Regions from separate parts of the Pseudoalteromonas sp. SG41-2 genome, predicted to be linked through region 2. Evidence: riboswitches for the same ligand, from Rfam matches in the RefSeq annotation. Region 2 holds a riboswitch; the other holds the start of a gene.

Region 1 (16,583 bases), on a different contig from region 2:
ATCTAATGGCGTTTCCTTCTCGCTTTCTGAAATACGGTACCAAGGTTTAAAGCTAAACACATAGCCATCGTTTTCCCACAAAAAGTTTGCATAAATACGGTTCCATGAGCGCGAATCAGGCTGACTATTACCGTTAGATTGATGCGAAATACCAAGGACTACTGCCATTTCGTCGCCCCATGGAACGTGCTTTTTATCTAAATAATTAACCCAAAAAATTTCAGGCTCATAGTTGGTCTCACGAAATGGTGAGGAACTTTCTTTGTTATAAAGCTGCCAATATGACTGTAATGTAAAGGCAAAAAATATAGCCTGGTCTTCATCAGAAAAATCATCGAAAATAGGTACCTTAATTGAAAGCTGATATTTTGCTTCTAAGTTATCGAGTGGTTCATCTTGTTTTTCACCGGTTAGTTCGTCATACGCTTCAAACGAGCTATTGTTTGGGTGGGATACATAAGAAACAGGTAAAATGTAGTTACGTTTGTGTGGGGTAATAACATTACGGTTTTCTTTACTTACTTCTTCGCGTGCTTGGCGCTTATCGAGTGCGGTAAGTTGTTTGCTTTCATCAAGTGATGAGCATTTTTCACGCAGTTGTGCTAGCGTCATCTCGCCAGCCCCGCCAATTGCCTCATTTAAAATACATTGCTTTACTAGCTCGACATCATCATCTTGCTCGTTGGTTTTTGCTGTTGATTCTGATTGTGCGAATGCAGAGCTTGATAATAGTGCAGTAAATAGGATCCCATAGTGCCAAGTCATTATTATTCCTTTGATAAAATCAAATAGAGAGTAGCTATTGTGTTTTTCGTAAATGAGAATAGGCTAATTTCAGTATCATAAAACGACTAAGATACCTATCCCATACATTTATCCAGCATTTACTTTAACTGAATATCAGTGAATTGTTACTGAACTTAGTTGATTGTGGCGCTTTTTGCCCATAAATACAAAGAAAAAGCGGCCGAAGCCGCTTGTTCAATGCACTTTTTCCAATTGGATAGTCGTGCTCTCACGCAATGAGAAGGGTTGAGCTTGATATAAAAATTAAAGCTCAAATACGTTAGTAAAGAATTTATATAGTTCGGTGCCTTGGTTTACGCTTGCTGAAGCAAAATGCAAAATCGCGATGGCGTCACAATCAAGTGTTAGGGTTTGTAATGGTTGCTCTGCTAGGTAGCGCTCCATTCGCAATACTCTAGCAATCGGCTCGCCAGCTTTGATATGGCCGCCAAGTGGCGCTATATACTCAACCATGCCGCCCATAGGTGCATAGTAAGCAAGGTAATCATTTAAATCACAGCCGTAGCGCTTCATTACTTTTGGCTGATAGGGGGCATCAACGAATACCTGCTTATGATTTAGGTAACTTAAAATACTATTAGCATCATCAAGGGCCGCAGTTAAATCGATTTTTTCTTGGCTGCCGAGTTCGACCGTAAAAGCTTCAACCTGCACTTTAAACTCACGCCCTTGTTGAGCTAATGCCTCGGTTAATTGCCACCATGGGCAAAAACTTGCTTCATCCATTGCTCCTGCAAAATCATTAGGGATGATTAATACATGAGGAATATTAAAGTAGTTGGCACTGGCCTTGGCATAATCTGGGCAATATAAATGCTGACTCGAAATGGGGCCTGTGTGTAAGTCGAGCACGATATCAGCTTGGTGTGCCAACTTTTGCAAGTTAAGTGCAATGCGTTTGCCTGTAGTTAGGCGATAAGCTGGACCGCTGAGTTGTTGGTCTACTTCATCAATCAGTGCGGCTTTAAACGCACTTTTTAAGGTTTGCTCATCGGCATCACTATATTGCTCAGCAAATTGGCTCGCGAGCTTACTATTACAGTGATACATGCGGTTCCAGTTGGTGCCGGTGATTGGATCAAAACGACCAAGGGTAAATTCCCCCGATTTTTGATTGCAACCAATTGGGTTCGCGTAAGGCACTAGGGTGATATCGCCTTTGAGTTCAAGGTGCTTAAGCTGCTCAAGTAATTGGTAAATAACCGCATTGCCTTGTACTTCTGCACCGTGCATATTAGCTTGCACATACACACTTGGCCCAGTGCCATCGCCTTTTAAACGATAGACAGGAATTGTGAGCGGTAGGCCGTTGGCAACTTCACCAACTACTATGTTTTCTTGGCTTATAGCTTTAGTCGTACTCATCTCAATTACCTTAAGTAGTAGCTGGCATCTTCAGCTGTGCGAATACAGTTAAGCTCGCCATTTTGTAATGTGTATTCAGCTGCTAGCTCATGACATAAAAAATACGGCATACTTTCGGTAAAGCCGTACGCGCCACATTGGCTAAACACCAACCAGTCTTGCTCATTTAAATCACTAGGTAATTGGTGTTCACCTAAGTAATCAAGTGCTGTACATAATGGCCCATATAAGCTCATAGTTTGGTATGCAGCAGTTGAGTCTCGTAATAATCGTGCTGGGAAATCTTGGCTGGTGACTGCAGGGCGCAATAAATGATTAATACCGCCGCTTAAGATCACTTGTTGTTGGGCATAGTTAAGTTTTCGCTCAACGACAGGCGTTGCGTAATGACCGCATTCGCCCACAGCATAACGGCCAAGCTCCATCCAGAGTTCTTGTACGCCTGCGGCATGTTTAATGTTAGCTAATGCATCAATGAGCGCATCCCAACTTAAGGTTGGTGCATCAAGAGTGTAAGGAATACCTAAACCACCGCCTAAGTCGAGTACTTTTAAGTGAATACCTAAGTCGTTGGCAAGCTTTGTTAACGGCGTAATCATTTGTGACCAAAGTTCAGCGAGTTTGTCGCTGCTAAGCATGTTGCCCCACTGAAAAATATGCAGGCCGTCAAAATTAAGCGCTGGGTAGTCGCTAGTATTTAGCGCTTGCCATTCATCGCAACTTAAACCAAATGGAGTAAGGCTATCGCCACCAAGTGGGTTTTTTTCCCCTTCAGGCCAGCGTAATTGCACTCGCAGTAATACCTGTAACTGACAGTTTTGTAAGCTTGCTTGCTCGTTAAGCCAGCGTACTTGATTAAGGCTTTCGGCAACAAAGGTACGTACGCCGCGCGCAATAAAGTGTTTAATTTGTTTTGGGCTTTTGGCAGGCCCTGTATTGAGCACGCGCTCGCTGTTAATACCTTGTGCCAGAACTTGCTCAAGTTCGCCTTTACTTGCTACATCAAAGTTAAAACCCACGTTATCTAAGCTTTGAATGACTTTAGATAATGGATTAGCTTTTACGGCATACCACAGTTTTACCTCAGTTTGCGCCACTAATCGCGTTAAGTGTGCGTTTAATGTATCAAGGTCGTAAATAAAAAATGGTGTATCAAGCGTAGTTGATAGCTCATCAATGGCGGTTTTAACTGGCGTGCTCAAAAAGCTCATTAACGTAAAACCTCTTCAAGCAGCAATGATGCATCACTTTGTTCATCACGGTATTTTACAATTAATGCACACGACATACTTAATCCTTGCTCGCGGGCCCAAGTATTAGAAGCTGGACGAGAGCCTGGAATAACAATCGCGTATTCAGGAATAGGCTCGCCTTTAGCCAGCTGGCGCTCATTAACACAGTCATAAACAGGAATAGTTGCTGATAAGCGTACACCTGGTGCGAGCACCGCGCCTTTTTTCACTACTACGCCTTCAACAATCACGCAACCTGCACCGATGAATGCATCGTCTTCTACCACCACCGGGCTTGCACCAATAGGTTCAAGTACACCGCCTAGTTGTACTGCAGCGCTTAAATGTACATTTTTACCTACTTGCGCACACGACCCCACTAACGCGTGGCTATCAACCATCGTGCCTTCGTCGATAAACGCACCAATGTTTACATATGCTGGTGGCATAATAATCGTGCCCTTAGCAACGTGTGCGCCACGGCGAACGCTTGAGCCACCAGGTACCATACGCACTCCAGCATCGGCTGCAAAACCTTGTGGTGCTAAATTGTGTTTATCAACAAAGCCACCTGGAAATTCGGTATTAGTGCCATTTTTAAACGCTTCTAAAATACCTTGTTTTACTGCAACGTTAGCATGCCATTGGCCGTTGTCGTCTTGTGTTGCTGCGCGCACAGCGCCCGATTCTAAATTATTTAGTAGTTCTAACCAGCTCATTATAAAAACCTGTATTTAATGCCAAGATAAAATGGTGTTGTTTGCGTTGTTAATACAATCAGTTTGCGTTAACTCAAGATGCGTCAAAGGTGGACGTAAGTACGGGCTGTTAATTCGCCCTTGTAAATGCATCAATACTTTGACGGGGATAGGGTTTGCGACAGCAAACAAGCTTTGAATGGCTTGTGACCAGTCGGCAAATAAATTGGGGTGTTGACCGCTGAGACTTCGTTTTACAAACTCATGGGTTTGCACAGGCCATGCATTAGCAGCCACAGAGACTAAACCTTTTGCGCCAGCCTGGGCAAAGTAAGGCATCAGTGCATCGTCACCGCTAAAAATAGCTAAATTAGGTGCGACTTTTCTAAAACCTTCAAATTTAGCAATGTCGCCACTGGCTTCTTTGAGTGCCCACAAGTTTTTATGGTCTTTCAAGTTGCTAATTACGGCCGATGGAATATCAACAGCACTGCGCCCTGGTACGTTATAAAGCATGCAAGGATGTTTACTGGTATTAAGTAAGCTTTCAAACCAATGTGTTTGGCCTACCACGCCGGGCTTAGCGTATAGGGGAGTGCCCAGTAAATAGCTATGAATGGGTAACTGATTACAGTATTCAACCCAGGCAAGTTGTTGCTTTAGATTTATACCGCCTACTGCAACCATCAGCGGTACTGTTGGCGTTAATTGGCACACGTGTTCAACAATCGCTTGTTGCTCTTTGAGTGTTAGTGCGAGGCCTTCGCCGGTGCTACCAAGTAATAAAATACCATTGTCAGCCACTTGCTGCTGTGCAACTAACTGATCAAGAGTGGCATAGTCGACTTCACCAGCGTCAGTAAATGGCGTGACGAGTGCCGTCCACAAAGGGTAGTCATTTAAATTGAAGTTATTGATCATCTCTCACGAACTTATAAGTGATTCGAGGAGTTAATAAGCTTTTATGATTGGAGCCACATTAACGTCGTTCGAACTAATAATTCGAAGAGCGAATGGGCTTAATATAATAGGGCGCTATGGCCTTATTACGCTAAGACCAGAAGCTCTCCACCAAATATTTTAACAGCCAAGCTGTTATTGGTGACAGTCGCTGGGATTCAACCCAGTCGCCCGAAGTAAAACTTCACAAAAAGTGTTACTTCTCGGCGTTAATTCCCCTCACGTATGATCACTGGAGTATGTGCTCCTCACATACGTTACCTGAATAACGCACCTCTTCTAGCCCATGGTGTAAGTTTTATCGTTTAAAACTCAAACCTTTAATAGGGGTAATGCGAAAGATTAAAGCATTTTAGCCGTCTAGGTGTCAAGGCTGGATATTTTTAAGTTTATTTTTAGCTGCAATGTGCTCCTGACATTTTTTTACAACGTAAATAGCGTTACAGTAAGCGTAATAACAAGCAGTGGTAGTGAGTAATGGAAAAATTTCAAGATATATATCAACGAGCGGCACAGCGAAAAGGTAGCGAAGTAATGTTACAGCAATTACTTGTTGCCCCTCAAAATGCAAAGCAATTAACTGCTTTACCTGATGATGCATGGCTTGAAGAGTTTACCCGCAAAATTTTTCAAAGTGGTTTTTATTGGTCAGTGATCAACAATAAATGGCCAGGTTTTCGGGAAGTATTTTGGGATTTTAGTGTGGCTAAATTATTAATGATGCCGCCAGATATGCTTGAGCAAAAAGCCACCGATGAGCGAATCGTTCGTAACTTTAAAAAAGTGCAAACGATCCCAGAAAATGCGTATATGATCCATGAAGTGGCAAGTGAACATGGCAGTTTTAGTCAGTTTATTGCAGATTGGCCGAGCGACGATATTATTGGTTTGTGGGGGTATTTAAAAAAGCATGGGGCGCGTTTAGGTGGTAACACCGGCCCTTATGCATTGCGAACCTTAGGGAAAGATACTTTTTTATTATCGCGTGATGTAGAAAGTTATCTCCGTGCTCATAAAATAATTGATGGCGGTTTACAAACTAAAAAGTCACTTGCCAGCGCTCAACATTTTTTTAATGAATTGCAGCAACAAAGCGGATTAAGCCTACAAGAGCTCAGTCTGTTAGTTGCATACAGCGTGGGCGATAATCGCGTTGGTATACAAACAACCCAAGCTTAAGGAATACTATGAAATTAGTTGCTCGTTACACCCAGATTGCTGATGATTTTGCTGTGGCTGATCAGCCAAGTGCTGTTATTGCTCCAAACTTACTGCTGTGGAACGATACGTTAGCTAGGCAGCTTAATATTGAGGTTGTCACATCAGAACGTGCGGTAATTTTTTCTGGTAATCTTAATAACAGCGATGTTGCTGCTGTGGCATTAGGTTACTCAGGGCATCAATTTGGACATTTTTCACCGCGTTTAGGTGATGGGCGAGCACATTTATTAGGGGCTGTCACTGATCAGCAGCAACAGCTTTGGGACATTCAACTCAAAGGTTCTGGTGCTACGCCATTTTCACGTGGAGGTGATGGCCGTTGTGCAATCGGTCCTGCGGTACGTGAATATATAATGAGTGAGGCAATGCACGGGCTTGGCATAGCGACGACACGTTGTTTGGCAGTTGTTGCCAGTGGTGAAACAGTTTACCGTCAACCACCACAACAAGGAGCCATTGTTACCCGCGTTGCTAGTAGTCATATACGTGTCGGTTCGTTTCAGTATTTAGCTGCGCAAGGTGACGTTACTGGTTTAAAAGCCTTAGCTGATTTAGCTATTGAGCGTCATTATCCTGAGATAAAGTCTACGGGCTCTGCGCGTTATTTGGCATTTTTAAGTGCGGTAATTGAAAAGCAAGTTAGCCTGATTGTTAGCTGGATGCGCGTTGGTTTTATTCATGGAGTAATGAATACTGATAATACGCTCGTCAGTGGTGAGACCATCGATTATGGCCCTTGTGCAATGATGAATCAGTTTGATTTTGATACTGTATTTAGTTCTATTGATCGCCAAGGTCGCTATGCTTTTGGCAATCAACCTAATATTGCTAATTGGAATTGTGCACGTTTAGCTGAAAGTTTAATTCCTTTAATTAGCGATGACGAAGAGCTGGCTGTTGAGCTATTAAGCCCATTAATAAATGGTTTTGCTGAGCAGTTTCATCAAGCCTTTACACAGATGTGGGCGAAAAAGTTGGGCTTTGATGGTCATCAAGATGGCGATGCTGAATTAGTATCCGAGTTATTAACTTTACTGAAAACCCATCAGCTTGATTACACCAATACTTTTGACTCCTTAACAGAATCATTGCAAGGTCAGACTGCCATTCCGAGTGACTTGGCTGGTTGGTCTATTAAGTGGTTAGCCAGAACAAATACGCAAAGCTATCAGCTGATGCGCCAAGCCAACCCACGCTTGATCCCGCGTAATCATATTGTTGAAAGCATAATACAGCAGTATGAAAGTACTGGTGAAAGCAGCATGTTAGATGAATATTTAACGGCCTTGAGGTCGCCTTACCAATTGTTGGCAAGCCCTGCATTTTGGTACTCCCCGCCTGTTGATGGGGATACTAATTACCAAACATTCTGCGGAACATAATAACGCAGTGCTGATTGTTAGGCGTATTGTTCGTAAATTGAGCGACGATTAATGAATTGATGTGACTTATACATCCAGATCTTTAGTTAAAAGCTGTTATTTATTAATAATTATAAGAAATAAATATGCTTAACTACTTGTTGATTTAAAATTAACCAATATAATGCACTCATTAGCTTAAGCATTTAAATTATTAAAGCCAAAGATATTAGAAACGTTGTGGCTGAAATTGCAGTGATAGCAACTACAATGCTGACAATCGATAGATGTGCAAGTTAGGTAAAGTTTTTTATCTGAACTATAATGTAGGGCGCTTTATTTTAATAAATAGTTAAATTGCAAAATATGCATTTAAATATTTTCGTTAAGTAATGATTAACTAAAGATACGGTACTCTATGGTTAAACTTATTGAGCTAGGGTCTCTTAGCTACAATTTTAATTGTGAAAATGGGAAGGAAACAATGAAATTAAAATCACTTACTATTGCTTTAGCACTAGCTGCAACTAGCGCTTCAAGTTTCGCTGCTGAAAAAGAAGGTTTCTTTATCGGTGCTTTTGGCGATTATTACGATGCTTCATGGGAAAATGTCCGTGGAAGCGCAGGTACCAACGTTGATGATTCAACTGGTTGGGGTGCAGAAATTGGTTATCGTTTTAACGATTACTGGAGTGCACGTCTAGAATATGCTGATATGGATTTTGACATTTCAAATGCAAATCCTGCCATGAACGCAACAAGCATGGACGGCGACCGTTTAGGTATTGATGGTCTTTATCACATCAACGGCGGTCCTTTCTATGGTATTTTCGGTCTTAAGAAAATCGATATTACAGAAAACCTAACTTTTGCTAATCTAGGTGCTGGTTACCAACATTATTTCACTGATAATTTCGCATTTAATGCTGAAACATCTATTTATCAAGGTCTTGACCGTGGTTACACAGATGTAGGTGCTAAACTTGGTCTTAGCTATTTATTTGGCAAGCAAAGTTCAGCTGCTGAGCCAGTTAAAGCTGCTCCAGCTCCAGCTACAGTAGTACCTGTAGCAGTTGCCCCGGTAGATAGCGATGGTGATAACATCCCTGATGCAGATGACCAATGTGCAAACACACCAATGACAGATGCTGTTGATGGTACAGGTTGTACTTTATATGAAGACCGTGAAGTAACTAAAAGCTTGTTAGTAACATTCCCTAACAACGCCTCAAAAGTTGCTGGTAAATATGACAGCGGTATTGACCAAGTTGCTAGCTTCTTAAAAGAGCATACAGACACAACAGTATTACTTGAAGGTCATTCTTCAGCTGTTGGTAAAGCTGAGTATAACAAGTGGTTATCGAAAAAGCGTGCTGATGCAGTTGCTGCTAAGCTAATTGCTGATGGCATTGCTGAAGATCGTATTACTACTGTTGGTCTAGGCGAAGAGCGTCTTAAAAATACAGACAACACACCTGCTGCACACGCGGAAAACCGTCGTGTAGAAGCACACCTTAAGTCAATTGAGCGCGTGAAAGTTAAGCGTTAATAGCATTTGATTTATTAAAAACCCAGCAAGATGCTGGGTTTTTTTATGCCTAAAAAATAGCAATGATTCGCAGTTAATTAACATTCATGTGAATGGTTTTTTCCTAATTGGTTATTCACAGTATTTATAATGAGTATAGAATTTTGCTTGATTGCACGGATTTTCATCTATATTTAAAAGCTTTATAATTAATCGTCAGAATACTATAAGTATTGAGTAATTTTTCGCGAGAATGTGTATTACTGAATACTTTCACGTCACCAAGAGGGCAATATTGTGCTAGAAGATTATCGTAAACACGTAGAAGAACGTGCCGCGTTAGGTATCGTACCAGCGCCATTGGATGCTCAGCAAACGGCTGATCTTATCGAGCTAGTTAAAACACCACCTGCAGGTGAAGAAGAGTTTATTTTAGACTTATTAGTAAATCGCGTGCCGCCAGGTGTGGATGACGCAGCTTACATCAAAGCTGGCTTTTTAGCCGCAGTTGCTAAAGGTGAGGCAACTTCACCACTAATTTCAAAAGAAAAAGCAGCTGAACTATTAGGCACAATGCTTGGCGGTTACAACATCGCCCCCATGATTGAGCTACTTGACGAAGAAGCGCTTGCGCCAATCGTTGTTAAAGGTCTTGCAAATACGTTATTAATGTTTGATGCATTTTATGACGTTGAAGAAAAAGCAAAAGCGGGTAATGAATACGCTAAGCAAATTATTGAATCTTGGGCTGCTGCAGAATGGTTTACCAATAAACCTGCGGTTGCTGAAAAAATCTCAGTTACGGTATTCAAAGTAACAGGCGAAACAAATACTGATGATTTATCACCAGCGCCAGACGCCTGGTCACGTCCTGATATTCCATTGCATGCTTTAGCAATGCTAAAAATTGAACGTGACGGTATTACACCTGATAAAGCTGGTGAAGTTGGTCCAATTACACAACTTGAAGAACTAAAAACGAAAGGCTTACCACTTGCCTACGTAGGTGATGTTGTTGGTACTGGCTCTTCTCGTAAGTCAGCAACTAACTCTGTACTTTGGTTTATGGGCGATGATATCCCGTTTGTACCAAACAAGCGTGTTGGCGGTGTATGTTTAGGTAATAAAATTGCGCCAATCTTCTTCAACACAATGGAAGATTCAGGCGCATTACCAATCGAATTAAATGTTGATGAACTTAACATGGGTGAGCAAATCGATATCTTCCCTTACGAAGGTGTTGTTAAGCGTCACGGTACTGATGAAATTATTTCTACTTTTGAACTTAAATCTGAGGTAATTTTAGATGAAGTTCGTGCTGGTGGTCGTATCCCACTAATCATTGGTCGTGGTTTAACTGACAAAGCGCGTACATCTCTTGGCTTGGGTGCAACAGATGTATTTAAAGTACCAACAGCAACAGAAGTTTCTGATAAAGGCTTCACACTAGCGCAAAAAATGGTTGGTAAAGCATGTAATGTTGCTGGTATTCGCCCAGGTCAATACTGTGAGCCTAAAATGACAACTGTTGGTTCGCAAGATACAACCGGTCCTATGACGCGTGATGAACTTAAAGATTTAGCCTGTTTAGGTTTCTCTGCAGATTTAACAATGCAGTCTTTCTGTCATACATCAGCTTACCCTAAACCTATTGATGTAAATACTCACCATACGCTTCCTGATTTCATCATGAACCGTGGCGGTGTTTCACTTCGCCCAGGTGACGGTATTATCCACTCATGGTTAAACCGCATGTTATTACCAGATACCGTCGGTACTGGTGGTGATTCACATACACGTTTCCCATTAGGTATTTCATTCCCAGCTGGGTCGGGTGCAGTAGCATTCGCAGCAGCAACTGGTGTAATGCCACTTGATATGCCTGAATCAATTTTAGTCCGTTTTAAAGGCGAAATGCAGCCTGGTATCACATTACGTGACCTAGTACATGCAATCCCTTACTACGGTATTAAGCAAGGCTTATTAACCGTTGAGAAAAAAGGAAAAATTAACGAATTCTCTGGTCGTGTACTAGAAATTGAAGGCGTTGAGCACCTAACTGTTGAGCAAGCATTTGAATTATCTGATGCATCTGCAGAGCGTTCGGCGGCAGGTTGTACTGTTAAGTTATCTAAAGAATCTATTTCTGAATACCTAGAATCAAACATTGTGATGCTGAAGTGGATGATCTCTGAAGGTTACGGTGATGTACGTACGATTGAACGTCGTGTTACAGCAATGCAAGAGTGGTTAGCTAACCCAGAACTTATGGAAGCTGATAAAGACGCTGAGTACGCTCATATAGTTGATATCGATTTAGCCGAAATTAAAGAGCCAGTTCTTTGTGCACCAAATGATCCAGATGATGCGCGTCTTCTTTCTGATGTTGCAGGCGAGAAAATTGATGAAGTATTCATCGGCTCTTGTATGACTAACATTGGTCACTTCCGTGCTGCTGGTAAGTTGCTTGATGGCTTTAAAGGTCAATTACCGACTCAGCTTTGGGTTGCTCCACCAACTAAGATGGATAAAGACCAACTTACAGAAGAAGGTTATTACGGTATTTTTGGTCGTGTTGGCGCACGTATCGAAACTCCAGGTTGTTCACTATGTATGGGTAACCAAGCACGTGTTGCAGATCAAGCAACAGTTGTGTCTACCTCTACACGTAATTTCCCGAACCGTTTAGGTAATGGCGCAAACGTATTTTTAGCTTCATCTGAACTTGCTGCAATCGCTGCAATTTTAGGTAGGTTACCAACATCTGCTGAGTATCAAGAATATGCTGCGAAGATCAATGCAACAGCATCAGATACATACCGTTACTTGAACTTCCATCGCATGCCTGCTTACACTAAAAAAGCAGACAACGTGATTATTCAACAAGCTGTTTAAAAGTCTACTTGTTGCAAAAAAACCCACAATATGTGGGTTTTTGTTAAGCCTTTGTTCATTTTCACTTGACGAAAAGTTTTCTTAGTCTAGAATCTTACCAATAAAAAATTAACATATGTTATTAGTTGCCATGGAAAAGGCGATAACTTCCTTCATGCTATTAAAATAATCAATCAGCAATGAAAGGCACCATCGTAAACTCCTTAGCTAATTTCAATTTCATTTACCACATCAAATTACGCAGCATCAATATCTTTAGTGTACGAAAGAATAATTAGCCTATGAGAATCAGGGGATTGGGAGATTTAATAACTTGAGAATGATGATTCGAGCTTGAGGCTTCTGAGGTGTAATTCTTAAAGTATAAATATAAAAAGTTATAAGAACCGAAAACAAAATTTTAAAGCCACATTAAGCTAAGGCTTTTTTAAATTATTAAAGGGAAATGATTTAAACACAGCTCCCTCAATAGCATCCATTTAAAAGGGGAATAAAATGGGTTTTTTTGAAATAAAGCTACGCATAGGCTTACTAGCCAGTGCGCTATTTTTAACTGGCTGTGGAGGCGGAGGTGATGATAGCGGTAGTACAACGCCAAAACCTGTTGACCCAGTTAACCAAGGCCCAATAGTTACACTAACGGCTGCAGATGAACAAATAGAACAAGAAACATTCACTCTTAAAGCGACAGCAAATGATACTGATGGTGAAATTTCGTCATATAGTTGGAGCCACGATGCGAGCTTTGACTTTATCAGTGATGGTCTTTCCAGTGCTGAAGTGAGCTTTACTTCCCCCGATATCAGTGAAGACATTACGGTTAATTTTACTGTAACGGTTACTGATAATGATGGTGCTTCAGCATCATCCTCTCAAGCGGTGCTCATCAAGCGTAAAGTATCCAATGTAACCATAACAGGGCTTGTTACTGATGAGCCAATTGCAAATGCTGAACTTGAAATTGTTGTTGGTGGTGAATCGTTCCAGGTTCAAGCAAATGATAGTGGTCGTTATACAGCGGTTTTAAATATCGATGAGTCATCAACTAAAAAGTTGGTAAGAGTAAAAGCGAAAGGACTAGATGCCTTAAACCCAGGTGTTGAGTTTGTATCGCAGCTAAGTTCAGTTGAAAAGCTTTTAGCACAAGCGGGCGAGGATAATACGCTTGATAGTAATGATAATTTTAGTGTCAATATCACTAATGTTACCACTGCTGAATTTGCACTTTTAACACGTGATGGTACAGAGCCTGCGAGTGAAGAAGAGCTTAATAGCGCACTGTTAAATGTTGATGCGGATGAGAAGATTCAGCTAGCAACACTTATTAAGATTGTTGTTGATAATCCAGATTATCAATTACCTGAAGGTATTAATAGCACGCTGGAGCTTGTTGCGAATGAACAAGTCGCGAAGCAGTTTGAAGAAGAAGTGATAGAGAAAGATCCTGAAATCATCGAAAAAACCAAAAAAGAAATTAAAGAAGATGATGCTCTCGTAACCGGCGCAACAGGTACGCTCGAGGGTAATTATATTATTAACTCACCTCGTTATCATACCAATACAGCATTCCACCTTAGCTTAAGGGCTGATGGAAGCGGGCAGTTTAGCTCTAATACCAGTAGTGCGATCTCTTGGGCTGAAAATGCAGGCGTTTATACATTAGACTTTGCTGAAAAAGTTACGATTTATCAAAATTCAGATGCAGAAAGTTCAGAGTCTGTAGTTTTAACTGGATTCAGCTTTACTGTATTGGCTGAAAACGATGTGTTTAGAACCATCGAAGTGACGCGTTCAACAGAGCGAACGGTTGTTAATAGCAACAGCGGTTCAGTTACAATGACGACTGAAGATGATGAAACATATACGACGAATCTAATATATAAAAATAAAACCATTTCATTATTAGCTGAACAGCTGGTAGGTGAGTGGGCACTTCATGTACAAGATAATGATTTTTATACTAGCTACGATCCCAACCTACCTGAAACCCTGCAATTTTATGCTGACGGTACAGGCGTTGTTGATAGTAGCGAAGCGTTTACTTGGCAGCTAAACAGCCATAGCTTAATTGTTAACTATGATGACGGCGGCGAAACAGGGCAGCTAGAGCTTTGGTTTACAAAAGCATTAAGTGGCGGCTATCAATTAGTTGGTCTTGATACGAGCTTTGATAAGCCGAGTGACACCCTAACGGGGCTATTAATCAAAAAACAAGCGGTATCGACTACGAATGATGATTTAATTGGTCGTTGGCATGGCTTTATCGGCACATCTCAATCGTATGATTTAAATATTTTTAGCGATGGCACAATGATGATCGGCCTAGGCATCACTGATTGGCAGGGGCATTTAAATGATGGTCAGTTTACACGTAAGCGTTTTATTTATAACAATGAAATTGTTACGTCATGTGAAGGCTTTGGTGCAAGTTGCTACCTTGAAAGTGAAATGATTCATGAGTTCATCAGTATTGTTGGTAACCTGTATTACATTAAGCGCACTCTAAATTACTATTTACCAAATGGTGAGATTAGGTCTCAAAGCGGTGCAATATTAGTTTATGAATACAGCAAAGACTTAACCTACAGCGCATTCACCGAAGAGCTATTAGAGAATTACACAGAGTTTTATTCAGCAGATGGCCAAACAGATAGAATTTATACTGAATATGACGAAAACGGTAACGTAATATACGTTGTTGAATTAGAGGGGCAGACTTACACCGGCGCAACCTTTAATGACGGTGTATTAAGTTATGACCGAAATGGTGAAACGTGGCATCTTGAGCTTGTTTCATCAGATACCGGCAGCATTGTAGTTTGCCATTATCAAGATGGTGGCACGTGTAATGCTGCGTCACAAATTACTTACTTACCAAAGCGCCCTAAAGTTACCCTTAGCGCTAACTCAAGTGGCAATGGTGAAATTTCACCCGCATCACAAGCGTCATTTTTGTATCAAAAAGTTGGGTTTGAAATCATTCCTGACGACGGTTTCGTTTTAGACGTAATTGAAGGCTGCGATGGCTATATTGAAGGTAATCACTACATTGCATTTGCAAGTAACACTGATTGTGAAATTACAGCAACCTTTAAAGAGCAACAGCAAACAGTTGGTAGCTTCATTATTGGTAATCAAGATCTGTATTATGCAAGTGCTTATACTGTAGATCTTAATGAAGATAATACCGGCTATTTAACCTACAACGGTAAAGTTGATATTACTTGGCAAGAGGATAAGCAAGGTGTGATTGAAATCACCCCACAGCAAGCGTTTATTCTTAATGAATATCAAAATATAGAATACCCAGAGGGTTTTCCACTTGAAGTTAATTTTAAAGATATTGCTACAAGCCTGAGATTAAAACCATTACCAGAGAAAGGAATTAACTGGTATGAGTTAGATCGAGTAATCGAACAATATAAAGATGATGTGTTAGTTGATGAATACACAACTTCTTATGAAGTGAGTAAAACATCACTCGATCAACGTTTAGCTATTACAACCGATGATATCGCAGGACAATGGTCAGTTGACTTGGTCGGGGAAAAGACTGTTAATAAAGTAAATTTTAATCTTGATGGGTCTGGTGTATCTCATAATATAAGTGACTTATCCGAAGAGAATTTCACTTGGCAAATAGTTGATAACTCTATAGCGCTTTTCTTTCCTGAAGATAACGGAACTGAATCATTTTATATCACTAAAGGTTTAAATGTTGGTTACCAGCTTGTTACTCAAGGTATTTTTGACGGTGAGCATTATACAGATTCAGGCATCATGGTGCGTCGTAATGAACAACCAATTAGTGCAGATAACTTTGCTGGTCGTCACCAGTTTAGAGATGGTCATGACCTAGACACCCATTGGGGGGAAATACAAGTTTATGATGATGGAGAGGTTTTCTTTACTTTTGACACAAGCTCTTTTCAAGGAGGGTTTGAAGGTGGACATTTAAAACGTGATCGATATTCTGAATACGTTGATGGCATCTATCAGAGAGTTGATTGGTGCGATGTTTCTTTAGATACATGCACACTTGATGGGGAGTTTATATATACCCTAGTTGCTGTTGATGGTCAGCGTTATTTTATAGAGCGGACGCTTAGCGGTGCCGTAAATGGTGGAGACACTACAGCACATTTATATATACATGATTACACACCTTCAACAGATGTCGCTCATTTCGAAGAACATAACTTAGTTTTTAGCCTTTATCAAAATGATAGTAATGGTATTGCTCGCTGGGCTGTTACCTATGGTTACTATGATGAAGTGCTAAATAAGCAACACTATATTTTCCAGATTGACGACACTGAACCTGTATATGTTGAGCTAGTTGATGGAAAGTTAGAGTTAACCCTCGACGGTCAAGATACTGTTATTGAATTAATTGATAACAACCGCCGTAATGTTACTTTCTGTAAGTACTTAAAAGGTAATAGCTGCTTAGAGCAAGATAAAGTTTACTTATCGTTTGATTTACCTATGCATACAATCACAGTTAATGGTGATG
Region 2 (16,583 bases):
TATTGAAAAAATAAACCTGAAGCGCCCATTTGCAAAGCTCGCTAAGCATTTTTATCATCTTGATGAGGTAAATTTAATAACGCAAGATCAGCAAAGTGCAGAACGATTTTTTAGAATATGGACCTTAAAAGAAGCACTTGCCAAAGCCACCAGCCAACCAATTGCAAAATTACTCAGCCCCAATGTATTTACTGAACTTGAGCGAGCAAATTTAACAGCGCTGAGTTGTCAATATCATGAGTTTGATATCAGTGTGGTAAGTGACAAGAGCACTGACTGGCAGTGCTCTGTGGTAAATTCTACCGCCCAATTACGCGGCGTTTTGAACTTCTAATAAACGGCTGTGGATCGCTTGCACAACAAAGTCTGACTCGCTCTGCTCCACTAAAAAGCACAGGTTATGTTTACTTGCGCCATGACAAATTAAGCGAATATTAAAATCGCTTAATACATTCATTAAGTTAATTTCTTGCTGACGTAATTGAATTTGTGAACCAATTAATGCCACTAAGGTTAAGTTGTTCTCAACCGACACGTGGCAAAACTCCGCTAACTTATCAAGGCATTCTTGATCAAGCTCAGGACGCGAGGCATTTGGCGCATTATCTAAAGTAATTGCAACACTTATCTCTGAGGTAGTTACCAAATCAACCGAGATATTAAACTCACTTAAAATTGTAAACACGTGAGCTAAAAAGCCACTAGCCAAAAGCATTTCGGGGCTTTTTAAGGTTAACAATATTTGATTTTTACGCTGCGTGACAGCACGAATTCCGGGGATTTGTGATTTCTCACGTTCGATCCAGGTACCACCACGTTCAGGCTCACGGCTAGAACCAACAAACACACTAATATGGCTGCGGCTCGCAGGTAAGATAGTTGCCGGATGTAATACTTTCGCCCCAAAGGTAGCCATTTCGGCCGCTTCATCAAAACTTAAACGCGCAATCGGCGTAGCCTTAGCACATAAGCGCGGATCGGTGCTAAAAATGCCCACTACATCAGTCCAAATGTGCACGCTTTTAGCGTTTATGGCTTCGGCCAGTAATGCCGCACTGTAATCTGAACCACCACGACCAAGTGTGGTAGTTTGACCATGTGCGTCGCTGCCTATAAAGCCTTGAGTTACAATAACCTGTTCAGCTAATAACGGAATTAAATGCTCTTTTGCGGCCATTGCTGTTGCAGCTACATCTGGGGTTGCTTTAGAAAACTGGCTGTCGGTTTTTAATACCTGTCGCACATCAAAACGCACCGCATTTAAGCCATTTAAACGCAGTACCTGAGTAAATAAATAGGATGATAAACGCTCACCAAAGCTCAATAACTCATCATGTTGTTGCTTTGATTTTAGTGGTTCACTGGCAAGTGACTTAAAAGCTTTAATGGTTTCATCAAAGCCATGAGCTAAATCAGCATCCAATGACAGCTCATTTAAAATAGCTTCTTGAATAGCAATAACGCCAGCAATATTCTCATTGCGCTCTTCTGCTGATAAATCTTTTTTACATAAGGTCACAAGGTGATTAGTCACTCCTGCGCTGGCACTAACGGCCACTACTCGTACGTTGTTATCGGCTACAATAATTTCACTGCAACGGCTCATCGCTTCAAAGTTAGCCACACTGGTGCCACCGAACTTTGCGACTACGTAGTCTGATTTTTGATTTTGTGCTGACTGTTGCAAGTTAGTTGCAGCTAATTGGGTATTCATGTCGTCTCCTTTTGTGGCATTCATACCACGATAAAACAAGAAGAACTTGGCAAGGGGGTGCTCGATAAGAAAAGTCCACTGCCAGAAGCTCTCCACCTAATTGGTGACAGTTTTGAGGATTCAGCCCCATAAACCGAAAAACCACTGTGACGTCCAGTTGCTTTCCTCGGCGAGTACTTCCCTCCTTAATGATTACAGGCATACGTCGCCTAACATTAAGTACCTAAGTACCGCACCTCTTCTGAATGTTAGATTAATTACGTAAATTATTAGCAATTAAATAACAAAACCCGCTATTAAGCGGGCTTTGAAAGTTATCGTTTAGACGTCTAGCTGTCAAGTTGTTTTAAATAATAAAAGCAATTAAATAAAACTACCTGCTAAATACGATCCCATATAACCAATTGTATAAGCGATTAATAAATACACCGACATACGTAAATAACTCATGAAGGTAAGCGCTTTTACTTTACTCATAGCGATAATACCGGCAGCCGAGCCAATAATAAGCATGGACCCACCCACTCCAGTTGCATACGTAAACGACAACCATTGTTGTGGACTCATCACTATTTCAGCTTTAAGTAACGCAGCCGTTAGTGGTACGTTGTCAACCGCAGCTGATAATATACCCATTAAATAATTAGCGTATTGTGCTGGCATTAACTCGTAAAGATGAGTGAACTTACTGAGCATACCGACTTCTTTCAGAGCGCCTACAAGTAATAATACGCCAACGAAGAACAGTAAGGTGTCGTATTCTATTTCGCGAATATAATCGATGATTTTTTTATTCACATCTTTTTTGCGCATTAAAAATTGCGCTACTAAAAACATCAACGACAAACCAAATAAGAAAGTTAACAAAGGCGGCACATGATAAAGCACGCTTAACGTTAATGTCCCGACAATCGTTGATAAGAAAATCACTGCAATAGTGATATCTGTTTTCTCAATGCGACGGTCCTCTTGTTTGGTAAACTCAACTTGGCCGTTGAGTCCAAATGACAGCATAATGGCCAATAGCGCCACGCTAAATAACGCAGGCACAACCAACAATAGCAAGTGACCAATGGTAACTTTGTCATCAAGGAAAATCATCAAGGTAGTAACATCACCGGTAATTAACGACACTCCGCCCGAGTTCACACTAAAGATGATAAGCGTAGCGTATTTAATTAGCTTTTTCGGATCGAGTTTTAACGACATCACCACCGCAAGGGAAATTAATGTGGCTGTGATATTGTCTGAAATCGACGAAAATAAGAAGGAGAACCCGCCAATCAAAAACATCAGTTTGCGTTCGCTAATAGCACTGGGCATTATCTTATGCACAATATTTTGGATAAAACCTTTGGAGTTCAAATAGGCTACAAAGGTCATTGCAGCCATTAAAAACAACCAGAGTGTGGCAATCTCTAAAATATTGTGGTCAAGTTGATGTTGTACGTTTTCGGGGCTTTGCCCGTGAAGCGGCGAGATAAATAAGATAATCCAGCATAAAGTACCAAAGAAAAGCGTGGTTTTGGCCTTGTTTACATGGATAATATCCTCTATAACGATGAGCACGAATGCTAGCGTTATCAGGGTTAGGATAATTGCAGTTACCATGGTGTTTGAACAACCTTTATAAAAATGTAAAAATTGTATGTTATGAGCCGCAGGACGACACGGCGCGCAGTCTAGCACCAAAGAATGTGTAAAACTATTGTCAATTTGCTTTTCTACGACTAATCGCTGAGGCCTAACAAGCCGGCTTTACAAGATAAATTAGGATTTTTGGAGTTTTATGATCCCAGCTAAAAAGTTGCTAAATACCCTAACAGAGCACTGGGGAATGTTAGAGCTGCTATTTAAACGTTTTAAAATGGCTGATTTCAGCCTAAAAGACGTGCAAAATGCGATCAAACAAAAACAACCTACGTGGTCAAATGAGCGCATTTACAAAGAAACCAACCGCCTTTTAAACCAAGATATTATTATTCCCTTGGCTAAATCGTCACAACTTGAAATTAACCGTGCAATTGCAGATTTTGCCACTTTTTTATTGCAGGAAGAACATTTAGGCTTGGCGCAAGAAATTAGCGTGCTGGTTGAAGATTTAGCCCGTTTGGGTAACCGTTTAGACAATGCCGGTAGTATTGAAGACTACGACGAGATGCGCCGTTTTAGCCGTATTATGGATGATCGGGTGCGTAAAATAATGAAACTATTTGCCCACAACGAAAATGCCATTTTAAATATTGTTGAACAAGCAAAAGCTAATAATGCGTTGCAATCATTACAAAAGCGTTATCAAGCGGTGATTGAAGCGTTCGATGAATACATTGAACCAATGCTTGAAATGGTCGATATTCGTGGCGATTTTCATGCTTGTTTTAATACCATCGAAACACAAATCAGTACGCAAATCGAATATATTGAACGCAGCGGTAAAGCTTATCAAGATAAACGCATGCTTGAACGATTACGTACCCGAATTTTAGAAATGCATTTAGTTGGTCGCGAAAGCCTGCGTAAAAGTGCCGATATGCTAATGCCACTGCGTGAAGAGTTGCGCCGTAATAATATGATCACTCGTCAAGCAGCTAAAGTACTTGGTTTAGTACGTAAAAATGGCGTTGATAATATGCTCAGCGCCGTACAACCACATTTTGTCTCTGACACGCAGCGGTTCTCATTGGGGCAACAGCGCCATATGGTCGCTTATATGGCTGCACTTGTTGAGTTTGAACACAGTGAATACGAACTTCCTGATCAACAAGATGTGCCTGCTTTTGTTACGCCCAATATTCCAGATTACAATAATGTTAAAGCAAACTTTAAAAAACGCTTCAATGCTAAACGTAAAAAGCCACAACCATTATTGACCTTTTTAGAGAAAAGCTACCCAGACCTTGAAGCCGACGAAATGCTGTTTTTATATCAAAAGCTGGTAAGTGACAGCGATATTGAAATCAATCAAAGTGATGAAAAAATGCGCGTGAAAATTGCCGGGCAACATTTTTCTCTTTTCCCTTTTAATTCTAAGCCTGTTGACTCTCAGCAAACACCAACAGTGGATGAGTAACCGTTATGACACAGATAAATTTAGATGAACTTAGTCATCTACAAGCAATTAATAAAAAATTAGTCACCGGCTATCACATTAGCGAACAAGACACCGTAATGTGGCAAGAGCTTGATCAACAAATTGATCATTACCGCGCATTATTCAGCGCCCTTGGCCACGATTTACAACATGACAGCCGTGGTTTTTATTACTTTGCCAGTGATGAAAGTACACCCAATATGGGGAAAATTTCCCGCGCGATTGCCTTAACCATTTATATCTTAATTGAGCACTATGCAAACTCAGGTAAAGACCCAATGCGTGCCTTATTTGATGAAGTGAATGATTTAGAACTGATGCAAACTTTAGTGCAAATGAACAAGCACTTATTTGATCAACTCGAAATTTTTTCAGGATCAGACCTACGTAAAGACGTGTACTTACGCATGATTCGACTTGGCCTTGCCCGTGAAGTAGAAGGCGGCTTTATGCTGCAAGCACCTATCTACCGTTATATTGATGCCTTAATGGAAGTAAACGAAGAAACCTATATTGGAGAGGACGAATAATGAAAAACCTATACGGCCTCAGTAAGCTGGCATTATTAAACACCGCCGGTTATGCCAAATGTGTGATCCCGCTTGATAAAAGCAGCTCAATTTGTGCACCAAATAACACCGGTAAAAGCTCGGTGATCAATGCTCTGCAATTTCCGCTTATTAATGATTTACGCCTAACAGAATGGGACGGTCATGATTTAGACGAAACCCGTAAATTTTATTTTTCGTCAGATCAATCCTATATTTTACTCGAAGCCGACCTACCCCATGGCCCGGTGGTGATTGGTGTAGCTGGGCTTGGTAAAATTGCCGGTTACGCACATCAGTTTTTTTGTTACCAAGGCAAGCTTGATCTTGAGCAGTATACTCAAGGTAAAACCATCATTAAGTTCACTAAACTGTTTAATCATTTAAAAGAGCAAGGCTTTAACCCTATTGAGCTTAAAGCGCAAGAGCTCAACGCACTATTAACGGGTGGTGCCACGCCATTTGATGGCGACATTAACTTAAAGATGATCCCGCTTAACAACGTGCAAGATTCGGCAATTTATAAAGAAATTTTCCGCCGTATTTTGAACCTGCATAAATTAGGCGCTGCCGACGTAAAGCGCTTTATGTTACGCGTATTTGAACGCCACATGTCAAACTCAAAGGTCGATTTTTATGAAGTATGGCGTCGCTCCTTTGATAAAGTAAACCGCGCAAAACGTGAGCTAAAAGCACTCGAGTCGATGCAAGAGCCTATCTGCGCCCTTGAATCAATGCTTGAAAACCAAACCGTACTCAAAGGTAAATTAGCCGCATACGCCCCCAAAATTGACCAAGCATTAATCGATTTTGATAGCTACCAAGAGGCGCAATTGAGCGAGCTTAATGTTGCCCTTGAAGACATTGAACACGAAAAGCACGAGTTTGAACAAAAACAACAACTTTATGTACAACAATCGCGCGATATTGAACGCAGGCAAACACAAATAGAGCAATGGTTTTTAGACTTTGGTGCTCTAAAATCTGAATTTGAATTGGTTAACATGGCAACCTTAAAAGTAAGCCTTGGTCAATTAAAGCAAGATTACGAGTCACTATCGCATTCTATCAACAGTGCACAAGGGCAAAGCCTGCATACTCTTGATTACCGTATTAGTGAAACACAAAAGCAGATCAAAAGCTTAAAGCTACAGCTTAAAAATCTTGAGTTTAATTTATTTACCCGTATGCGCGAGGATTTATCACTTAAAGAAGTTGAAGAGATCTCGCGTATTCTAAACCCTGACATTCTGTCATTTGCCACCACCAGTAATGGTGATATAGATATCACTGATGAAGATGCCTTTGGTGCATTTTTAGAGCAATTATCAGATAACGTGAAAGGCGGCGTGCTTACCCTGCCAGGCGCGACCATCAAGCTGAAAAAACTCTCACCGGTGCAGATGCAAAGCGGTGAAAATAAAGAGCAACTTACTGCGCAACTCAGCGCCCTAGAACAGTCACTCAATGAATTTAAGCAACAGCGTGATGTGGCCGCCAATGTGGCCGACAAACAAAAAGAAAAAGATGCCTTATACGATGAACTCATGGCAGCAGAAAGCGCACTTAAACGCTTTGAACAATTCCAGGTTATGCTGCAATCTATTGATGCACAAACACTCTTAAAAGAGCAATTATTGGCTGAACGCGAGCAAGTTGATAGCTACTTACAAGATATTCAAAATAACAGCGGTTCAATTAGTGATCGACGCTCGATTATTAAATCGAAAAAAGATTTAATTTCACGCCAAGCCGAGCGCCTACGCCAAGTGAAATCTGAACGAATTGACCACACGCTGGATTTATATAGCGGTAAAGTCACCCCGTATATGATTGATGTGCAAATTGACTTTGATAATCTCAGTGACTTAGTTCATCACTTTAATAAAGATTGCCAAGAGCTGCGTAATTTTGATATCAACGTTCGTAATACCTATTTGCATATTTACAATGCCGGTATTACCAAATTTGATAACGAAAATGACGAGTTTAGTAAATACCAGAAATTGATTGGCGCGTTCCATAATATTGATAACGAACGTGATGCGGTTGAACGCCAAGCCCGGGTTGCACTCACAGAAGTAGCCGCGACGATTAAGGGACTGCGTGAAGATTTAGACAGACTGCGCCGTGAAATGAACAGCTTCAATAAAGGCATTAGTCAGCATCGTATTTCAAACTTACAAGCATTTAAAATTAACGTGATACCACGCAAAATGTTGGTTGATAGTATTGATACCATTATCAGTACCTCAAATCAGTTTGAACAAGGTGATACGCTGGATTTACTCAGCCAAGAACCCTACAGTGAAAGTGCTGTCAACGAAGCAAAAGATCACTTAATTAAACTTGCCTCTGATAAAGCCGGTTTAACCCTTACTGACTTATTTGATATTCGCTTTGAAGTAGTAAACCGTGCAGGCGAAACCGAGCATTTTGAAAAAATTGATTCGGCTGGCTCAAACGGTACGCGTATCACCATAAAATTATTATGCGGTATGTTGTTTATCCGCTACTTATTAAGCGACCAAGAGCAAAACTTATACCGCATCCCGATTTATATTGATGAAGCGGCCGATATCGATCCGCAAAATCAAAAAGCAATTATAGAAACCGCACTCAGCTTTGGCTTTGTGCCAATATTTGCCTCGGTGAAACCACAAATTAGCTGTGATTATATTGTGCCAATTCGCTCCGTTAAAGACGGCGCCCAGAACTGGGTAGATGAAAAGGATTGGATAGAAGTAGAGCATGAATAAGACAATAGCCACGTTTGTGTAAATTAATGCATCATTCAGTCAAGGACGACTAGACTGATCAACATCTACTTTGTACACAAATTACAGGTAAAAAATAACATTTCCTTGAATTAATTCTATGTTATGTTATCAAACGAATAGTAATTAAATTTGCCAAGGAGCAAACTCCATGAAAAATATACTAATTGCAGCTGCTGTATTACTACTAGCAGCGTGTGCAAAAACGCCTGATATTGACTACGACAAATCTGTGGACTTTGGTAACTACAAAACGTTTGCTTGGTTTCCACAAGCAACCTTGGCTGACGCTGGTAACTATCAAATCAGCCCATTGATGGAAAAACGTGTGCGTGAAGCGGTAAATGCACAATTACAAGCAAACGGTATGACACCTGCCGATGAAGCATCAGCAGATGTGTTAATTAACTATCATGCCTCTGTTGATACTAAAGTTGACGTTGATACATTTAATGTAGGTTACGGTGCACGTTGGAACTACTGGGGCATGGGTTATAACACGCAAACAACAACCCATGAATATGATGTGGGCACTTTAGTGATTGATGTTGTTGACCGTGCCTCTAACCAGCTTGTTTGGCGTGGTGCTCGTGAAGGTCGCCTTCAGAAGAAACAAACACCTGAAGAGCGTAACAAAGCAGTGCAAGAAGCCGTTGCAACAATTTTAAGTGGTTTTCCACCAGAAAAACTAAAATAACACTTTAAATTAGCATTCAAAAAAGCTCACTATTTAGTGAGCTTTTTTGTAAGTCTTATGCCTCTTTTAGCACATTCGCCACAAATTCTGTGAACGAATTGGCTATAGGACTAGTAAAGCTAGCATTGTATACATTGCTTGTATCGGGTCTAATATAAATAGTACCATCTATATCGTTTGAAAAGACCATAAGAAACCCATATCTAAAATGTTCAGTGTGCTTATTTTGTTCGTAAATATCTAAACGTTTTATCTCAGGGTTAATCCCATAAATAGGCTCATCAAATATTTCTGCATAATTTAAGTTTACCAGATAATCAAAAAAATCTTTTGGTAAATCAATATTTAATCTTGCTTCTAGCTCATAAACTTTTTTTCTTGCTTGGCCTTGGCCAACTACACTAGAATGATCTTTCAACATTTCTACTAGATTCATAAGTCCTTCTTATAATTAATTATACATAGCATTTTTTATGAAAGTTAAACTATGCAGGTTTATTAAATTAGTAAATGCTAATCCGCCTTATATTTATGCAGTAAATCTAGCGGTATATGGCAGTAATCATCTGGATGATTAGTTAGTCGGTCTTGGTGCTCAGCATCACTGGGGACATAATTTGTTAGCGGTTTAACCTGTACAGCTATTTTGTCGGCATCATCTCGTTGGCTGATATAATCGCTTGCTAACGTTAAGTGACTTTGCTCTTCACTATAAATAGCCGTGCGGTATTTTTCACCCACATCATCACCTTGCTTATTAATACTGTATGGGTCAATAATTTCAAAGAAATAATCAATTAGTTTATTAACCGTGACAGCATCAGTATCAAAAATGACTTTGACACACTCTGCATAACCATCGTACTCACTTTGTGTATTATCACTTGTACCATTAGCCCGCCCTGCTTCTGTAATAACTACTCCGGGTAAGTGCTTCATAAACTCTTGCACGCCCCACAAACACCCTCCCGCAAAATAAATAGTTTGCTGGCGAGCATAAAAGTTAGCTGGTTGTTTTTCATTCATAGAGGGACCTAATATATTTAACAAGCAAAGACAGTGTAATGCTTTCATTTTAAGAATGATCATCAAATGCAGTTTTTTCGAATTAATGTACAATAGCGCCAAAAATCGTGACTGTTTAATTTTGCTATTTTATCACGCTATAAAAAAGTGTTACGACTTTAATTTTTAGCGCAATCGCACATAAAGAATATGAGAAAAACAACATGAACCGTACCTCGCACCTTATTATACCCGCAGTACTTGCCAGCATATCCAGTGTTGCTTATGCGGCAGATGACTCTGAAGAATCGACAACCATTGAGCAAATAACAATCGAGGCATCCCCTACAGCAAATACGTTACCAGTAGGTACCTTTGACTCACCTATATCAAATTTAGAGTATGACCCTCGTGTTGATTTGCAATCGCGTAACATGGCAGAAGCACAAGCTGATGTTACTATTCGTGGCGGTATCTTTGAAAACACCGGTTTTAGAGTCGGCAGTGCAACTTTACTCGATCCGCAATCAGGCCATTATTTTGCAGAAATTCCTATTGCACCGCAAATGCTCACTGGCGCAAGTGTATTGACCGGTGCTGATAATGCACTTTACGGTGTAAATAGCTCAGTAGGTACTGTGTCGTTTGGTTGGAAGCCAATTACCACTGGTGGCAGTGTATCTGTAGGAGTCGGCACTAACGACTTTAATTTACAGAGTGTTCATGCTGGTAAAAGTATCCCTTTAGATACAATCGCCGATTGGCGCCTAGGTTTTGAAGGTGAATATTCTCATTCACAAAGCGATGGCTCTATTGATTTTGGCGATCATGATTTTAATCGCGCTACTGCTCGTGTGCAATTAACGAGTGCAGATTCACAAACTGATTTATTTTTTGGCTCACAAGAGAAATTTTTTGGCTGGCCGAACCTCTATACCCCATTTGGCGTGAATGAAACAGAAGACTTAGAAACGCAACTGTTAATGCTTAACCATAAACAAAGTTATGCAACAAACAGTGAGTTTGAAGTATCAGCTTATTATCGAAAAAATAACGACCATTATATTTACTCTCGTGAAAACCCAAGCGCGTTTGAAGCTTTTCACGAAACAGAAGTTAAATCATTCGCCATCTCCGGGCGACATGCTCAAAACGATGTGTTCTCACTAAACTACTCAGCACAATTTATTGAAGATTCCATTGAATCAACCACGCTTGAGAATAACTTTACTTCGCGTAACTATTATAAAATCAGTGTATTGCCAGAATACACTATGGCTCTTGAGAACAATCAGCAGCTAACAGTGCGTTTAGGCGCAGCCTTCGATGATACCAACCGCGATGACTCACAATTATCGCTGATAGGTGATATCACATTCAATACAATTAATAGTAACGCCACTGAGCGGACATTTTATTTATCCTACGCTGAGGCCAGTCAAGTTGCAGGTTATACTGCTATTGGTGGCAATGACTCTGGTGGATTGTTTAGAAGTAATTATAACCTTGAGCGTGAAACCACCAAAAACTTAGAACTGGGTTTATTACTAGAACAACAAAGTTGGCAGCTTAATTCGGCTATTTTTTACCGCCAAGATAATAACTTAACTGACTGGACATTTAGCTTTGATTCAACCTCAGCGCGTTTTGCCGAACCGGTTGATATTGATACCGCTGGCCTTGAATTTTTAGCCACTAAGCAATTTGAAAATACTGAAATTATAGCCAGTTACACCTACCTCCATAAATCAGAAACCTATGGCTCGCCAGATGTCGATGCAAGCTTTTATGCCTTAAACTTCCCTGATCACCGTTTAACTCTTGGTGCTGTATGGAGCCCGACGGATATATTAGAGTTTCGGATTGATAATGAATGGCGTAAACAGCATAAAAATGCGCTGCGACGCTCTGATGATGAAGCCTTGTTTACTCAGCTGACGTTAAAAGTAACGCCACCGATACTGCAAAACTTCTTTATTACTTTAGCAGCAGATAACCTTTGGGATGAATCGTTTGAGGAAATTCCAGGCACACCTGGGCGCGGTGAGCAATACACACTAACTGCAACTTATAGCTGGTAAATAAAAAATATGTATAAAAACCGCATTTTTAAGATGCGGTTTTTTTATGTCATTTGTTCAAGCTCGGTAATTAATTGCAGCGCTTGCGCATTCGTTGTTCCACACACATCAATCGTCGCACTAAAATCACTGCATACTTTTGGCCGCCTTTCATCACCAAATAACTTACATAAATTGTTGTTATCTAACTGAATGCAGCGCTCTCCTGCTTTTTTGCCATTAGGCATCCCCGGAATCGGTGAGCTAATACTTGGTGCGATACAACAAGCCCCACACCCGAGTCGACACGCCATTGGTGATGTATTCATCTTTGCCCCTTTTGTAATCTATTTCGCTAATTTGTTAATTGTGTAATGACTTGTTACATCTTAATACGCCTTGTAAACACTTTATTCATTATAATTGCTGTGTCACCTAATTATGAGGAAAGCCCTGTGGCTACTAAAAAACAAATAATTCTACCTATTGCCGTATTAGTCGCCGGTGTAGGTCTTGCGGTTGCGTTTTCAGCAATGAAACAACCGCCAGAAGAAAAGCCAGCACAAGATACACGCCCTCTGGTATCAGTTAGCGCAGTTCACCTTGATGCAATTACGCTAGACGTAAAATCGTATGGTGTAGTAAAAGCAAAAGATCACACCCCACTGGTTGCGCAAGTAAGCGGTCAAGTGGTATTTGTCTCTGAGCAATTTGTGCAAGGTGGATTTGTCAAACAAGGCGATATTCTAGCACGAATAGATCCAAATGATTATGAAGCTGCGTTAATTGAAGCCCAAGCAGGCATGGCGCAAGCCAGCTCTGATCTAGAAATTGAGCGAGCGCAAGCTCATGTAGCACAGGCAGAGTGGGATCGAATAAAAGACGATTCAAATCAAATGATCCCATCTCAATTATATTTACGCAAACCACAATTAGCCGAAAAACTAGCGCGTTACCGTGCAGCACAGGCATCTGAAAAACGCGCAAAACGTAATTTAGAGCGCACATACATAAAAGCGCCTTATGATGCGATTATTTCTGAACGTGCAATTAGTTTAGGCAGCGTAGTTAATCCTGGAAGCCAATTTGGCGCTCTCAGTTCAACCTTAGTGGCTGAAATTCGCCTTCCTGTGGCAGATAAAGAATTACAATACCTAATCGATAGCGGTATCGGCGCGAATGTAACACTCAGTGCAGACTATGCTGGTAAGCCAACTACTTGGCAGGCAAAAATTGTCCGCAGCGAAGGTGTTATTGATCAAAAAAGTCGTATGAGCTATTTAGTGGCGCAAGTTAATACACCTTATGCCAGTGAGCAACCGCTGCGCTTTGGCTCTTATATCAATGCGACCATTTCTGGCCGCGAGCTTGATAATGCGATTATCGTTCCTCATCACTTAGTGAAAAACGGTAAAATAGTGGTAATGAATGATGATTTAACTCTTTCGTTCAAATCTCTTAATATTATTAGAGAGCAAAATGGCATGGTCATCGCTTCACAAGGCTTAAATGATGGTGAGCAATTGATCACCTCGGCTTTAGATTTCCCAACCGAAGGCATGCAAGTAAAGCTAAATGACTCTGATAAACCTGCAGCTGCAACTCAACTTGCACTGAAAGAGGAATAGAGCATGACCATCCATAGCGAAAAAGGCTTAATTGCCTGGTTTGCTCGCAACCCTGTTGCAGCAAACCTATTAATGATTTTTATTTTAGTGGGTGGTATTTTAACCGCGTTTTCTATTCGCAAACAAATGTTCCCACAATTTGAAAATAACTGGATCAGCGTCCAAGCTGTCTACCCAGGTGCTGCCCCACAAGAAGTAGAAGAAGGCATCACCATCAAGGTAGAAGAAGCTCTCGAAGGCCTAGAGGGTATTAAACGGAAGATTACTTATTCAAACCGCGGTTATTCTCAAGCGTGGATCGAAATTGAAGAAAAATATGATACTAAAGAAGTGCTCGATGAAGTAAAAATGCAGGTTGATGCAATCAACACCTTCCCTGCAGACATGGAGCGTCCTATTGTGCGCCATGATAAGTTTGAGCAAGAAGTAATGATCCTCGCCTTATACGGTGACATGAGCAATTATCAGCTCAAAGAACTTGGCAACAATATCAAAGACGAACTGCAAGCACTGCCACAAATTAACTTAGTTGAATTTAATGGTGGCCTTGATTATGAAATTGGTATTGAAGTTAGCCCTGATAAACTTCGTGAGTATGGTTTAACTTTTAGAGACATTGCGAATGCAGTGCGTGCTTTTTCAGCCAATATGTCTGCAGGTCAGATTCGCTCTGAAAACGGCTATATTTCGATGCGGGTTGAAAAACAAGCTTACCGAGGTGATGAATTTGCCAAACTGCCATTAATATTACTACCTGATGGTGCACAAGTGTATTTAGGCGATGTAGCAACCATTAACGATGGCTTTGCAGAAGGCTTACAATACTCTAAATACAATGGTAAAAATTCCTTGTCGTTTGAAGTAAATGCCTCAAAAGATCAAGATATTACCAAAGTTGCAAAAGTTCTTAAGCAGTACCTTAATGATAAAGCAGGTCAACTTCCAGCGGGTGTTAAACTCACGCCGATTGTCGATTTAACCTACTACCTAGAGGGTCGATTAGACATGATGATCGACAACATGGTGTGGGGTGGTCTATTGGTTATGGTGGTACTTGCGCTATTTTTACCCCTACGCTTAGCATTTTGGGTAATGATGGGTTTACCTGTGTCATTCCTAGGCGCGTTTTTAATGATGCCGATGGGCTTTTTAGATGTCACCATCAACTTAGCATCACTATTTGCCTTTATATTAGTGCTAGGTATTGTGGTTGATGACGCCATCGTCGTAGGTGAATCAGCCAGTGCTGAAATTGAAAAGCATGGCCACTCTCTTGATAACGTAGTACGTGGTGTTAAACGCGTCGCAATGCCTGCCACCTTCGGTGTCTTAACTACCATCGCCGCTTTTTTACCGCAAACTTTAGCAAGTGGCCCTGGTGCTGCGTTTTCAAAAGCCATTGGCGGGGTTATTATTCTGTGTTTGATTTTCTCTCTGATTGAATCAAAACTTATTTTACCAGCCCACATAGCAGCAATGAAACACCGAGAACCAAATCCGAAAAACCCATTACATCGCCTCCGTAAAGTGATGGATGGCGGTTTAAAACGGTTTGTTGATAACTATTACACGCCATTTATTGGTCATTGTATTCATTATCGTTATACCGTAATTATTGGTTTTATTTGTGTATTAATTGTCAGTGCAGGGATGTTTGCCGGTGGTTTAGTGAAGTTTGTAGCGAACCCTAAAATTCCTCATGACTTTCCACGTATTTCAGTCGAAATGAACTTAGCATCGTCTGAACAAGCAACCCTAGAAACTGCGCAAAAAATAGAGCAAGTTATTATCAATGTTGATAAACAACTTAAAGAGCAATATGGCACAGCCATGGTACGCGATCTTTCAGTTAGCTTACGTGGACGTACCGATGCCAGTATTATGGCAGTATTAATTGATCCTGAGTTACGCCCTATCGATACCTTTGCATTGAGCGCACTATGGCGTGAACAAATGCCTCCTTTACCTGGCGTGAAAACACTAACCATTCAAGACAGTATTATGAATGGTGGTCGAGACGACGGTGATGTGAGCTTCCGCCTAGAAGGAAAGGATGCCAAACAATTAAAAGAAGTAGCAGCAAAACTTAAAGAAAAACTCAACACCATGGAAGGTGTGGGTGATGTAAATGACTCAATGCAAAGCGCTACAGATGAAGTACAGCTTGACTTAAAACCACTGGCGTACAGCATGGGTTTAACCCTTGCCGATGTTGCCTCACAAGTCAGCTTTAGTTACTACGGCCTTGAAGCACAGCGTATTCTACGTGACGGCGAGGAAGTGAAAGTAATGATCCGCTACCCTGAAGAAGCTCGTAACTCGATCAGCGATATCGCCAGTGCTCGTATCATTACACCTAGTGGCGCAGAAGTACCTTTGGCTGAAATTGCCGATGTAAAACTGGTTGATGGTGTAAACCGTATTCGCCGCGAAAACTCAAAGCGTACTGTTAACGTATGGGCTGCGGTTGATACCGACCAAGTTGAACCTTTTGCCATTGCTGAAGAAATACGTGATGAGTACTTACCGGCACTACTGAAGAACTACCCAGGCGTACAAAGTAGTGTTGCTGGACGTATTCAAGAAGAAATGGATAGCGTTGCTGAGCAAGTGCGTGATTTTGCACTTTCAATGATGATTATCTTCGCGTTATTGGCAATCCCACTACGCTCATACTCACAACCATTGATTATTATGTCAGTGATCCCATTTGGGGTTATTGGTGCCATGTTTGGCCATATGATTTTAGGCATGACAATGAGTGGCTTATCAATTTTCGGGATCATTGCTGTAGCCGGTGTTGTTGTGAACGATTCATTAGTAATGGTGGACTTTGTTAATAAAGCACGTGCTGATGGCGTAGCAATAAAAGACGCAGTAATGCAAGCTGGTGCACGTCGTTTTAGAGCGATTATGCTCACCTCAATCACTACCTTTATTGGCGTGTTACCAATCATTATGGAAACCAGCTTACAAGCTAAAATTGTCATCCCAATGGCAGTATCATTGGCCTTTGGTGTGTTATTTGCCACGGTGATCACGCTGATCCTGATCCCATGTCAA

What was found. Region 2 has a riboswitch for lysine ahead of lysC (lysine-sensitive aspartokinase 3). Riboswitches for the same ligand answer to the same signal wherever they lie in the genome.
Region 1: another riboswitch for lysine. It lies ahead of dapA (4-hydroxy-tetrahydrodipicolinate synthase); the one in region 2 lies ahead of lysC (lysine-sensitive aspartokinase 3).

Annotation. Positions count from the first base shown of each region.
Region 1 is NZ_JACJFK010000010.1:101,183-117,765, forward strand. It holds gene H5186_RS09985 (phospholipase A) at 1-765, opposite strand, end outside; gene H5186_RS09990 (succinylglutamate desuccinylase/aspartoacylase family protein) at 1,051-2,172, opposite strand; gene H5186_RS09995 (PLP-dependent decarboxylase) at 2,178-3,383, opposite strand; gene H5186_RS10000 (2,3,4,5-tetrahydropyridine-2,6-dicarboxylate N-succinyltransferase) at 3,383-4,123, opposite strand; gene dapA (4-hydroxy-tetrahydrodipicolinate synthase) at 4,139-5,023, opposite strand; lysine riboswitch at 5,156-5,349, opposite strand; gene H5186_RS10010 (DNA-3-methyladenine glycosylase I) at 5,540-6,241, shown strand; gene H5186_RS10015 (YdiU family protein) at 6,250-7,665, shown strand; gene H5186_RS10020 (OmpA family protein) at 8,129-9,193, shown strand; gene acnB (bifunctional aconitate hydratase 2/2-methylisocitrate dehydratase) at 9,470-12,067, shown strand; gene H5186_RS10030 (leucine-rich repeat domain-containing protein) at 12,563-16,583, shown strand, end outside.
Region 2 is NZ_JACJFK010000029.1:44,037-60,619, reverse strand. It holds gene H5186_RS19190 (4'-phosphopantetheinyl transferase superfamily protein) at 1-334, shown strand, start outside; gene lysC (lysine-sensitive aspartokinase 3) at 311-1,714, opposite strand; lysine riboswitch at 1,792-1,963, opposite strand; gene nhaD (sodium:proton antiporter NhaD) at 2,078-3,325, opposite strand; gene H5186_RS19175 (hypothetical protein) at 3,504-4,784, shown strand; gene H5186_RS19170 (condensin complex protein MksE) at 4,790-5,335, shown strand; gene H5186_RS19165 (ATPase) at 5,335-8,112, shown strand; gene H5186_RS19160 (DUF4136 domain-containing protein) at 8,282-8,827, shown strand; gene H5186_RS19155 (SMI1/KNR4 family protein) at 8,883-9,263, opposite strand; gene H5186_RS19150 (peptide-methionine (S)-S-oxide reductase) at 9,341-9,853, opposite strand; gene H5186_RS19145 (TonB-dependent siderophore receptor) at 10,057-11,913, shown strand; gene H5186_RS19140 (YkgJ family cysteine cluster protein) at 11,958-12,221, opposite strand; gene H5186_RS19135 (efflux RND transporter periplasmic adaptor subunit) at 12,348-13,520, shown strand; gene H5186_RS19130 (efflux RND transporter permease subunit) at 13,524-16,583, shown strand, end outside.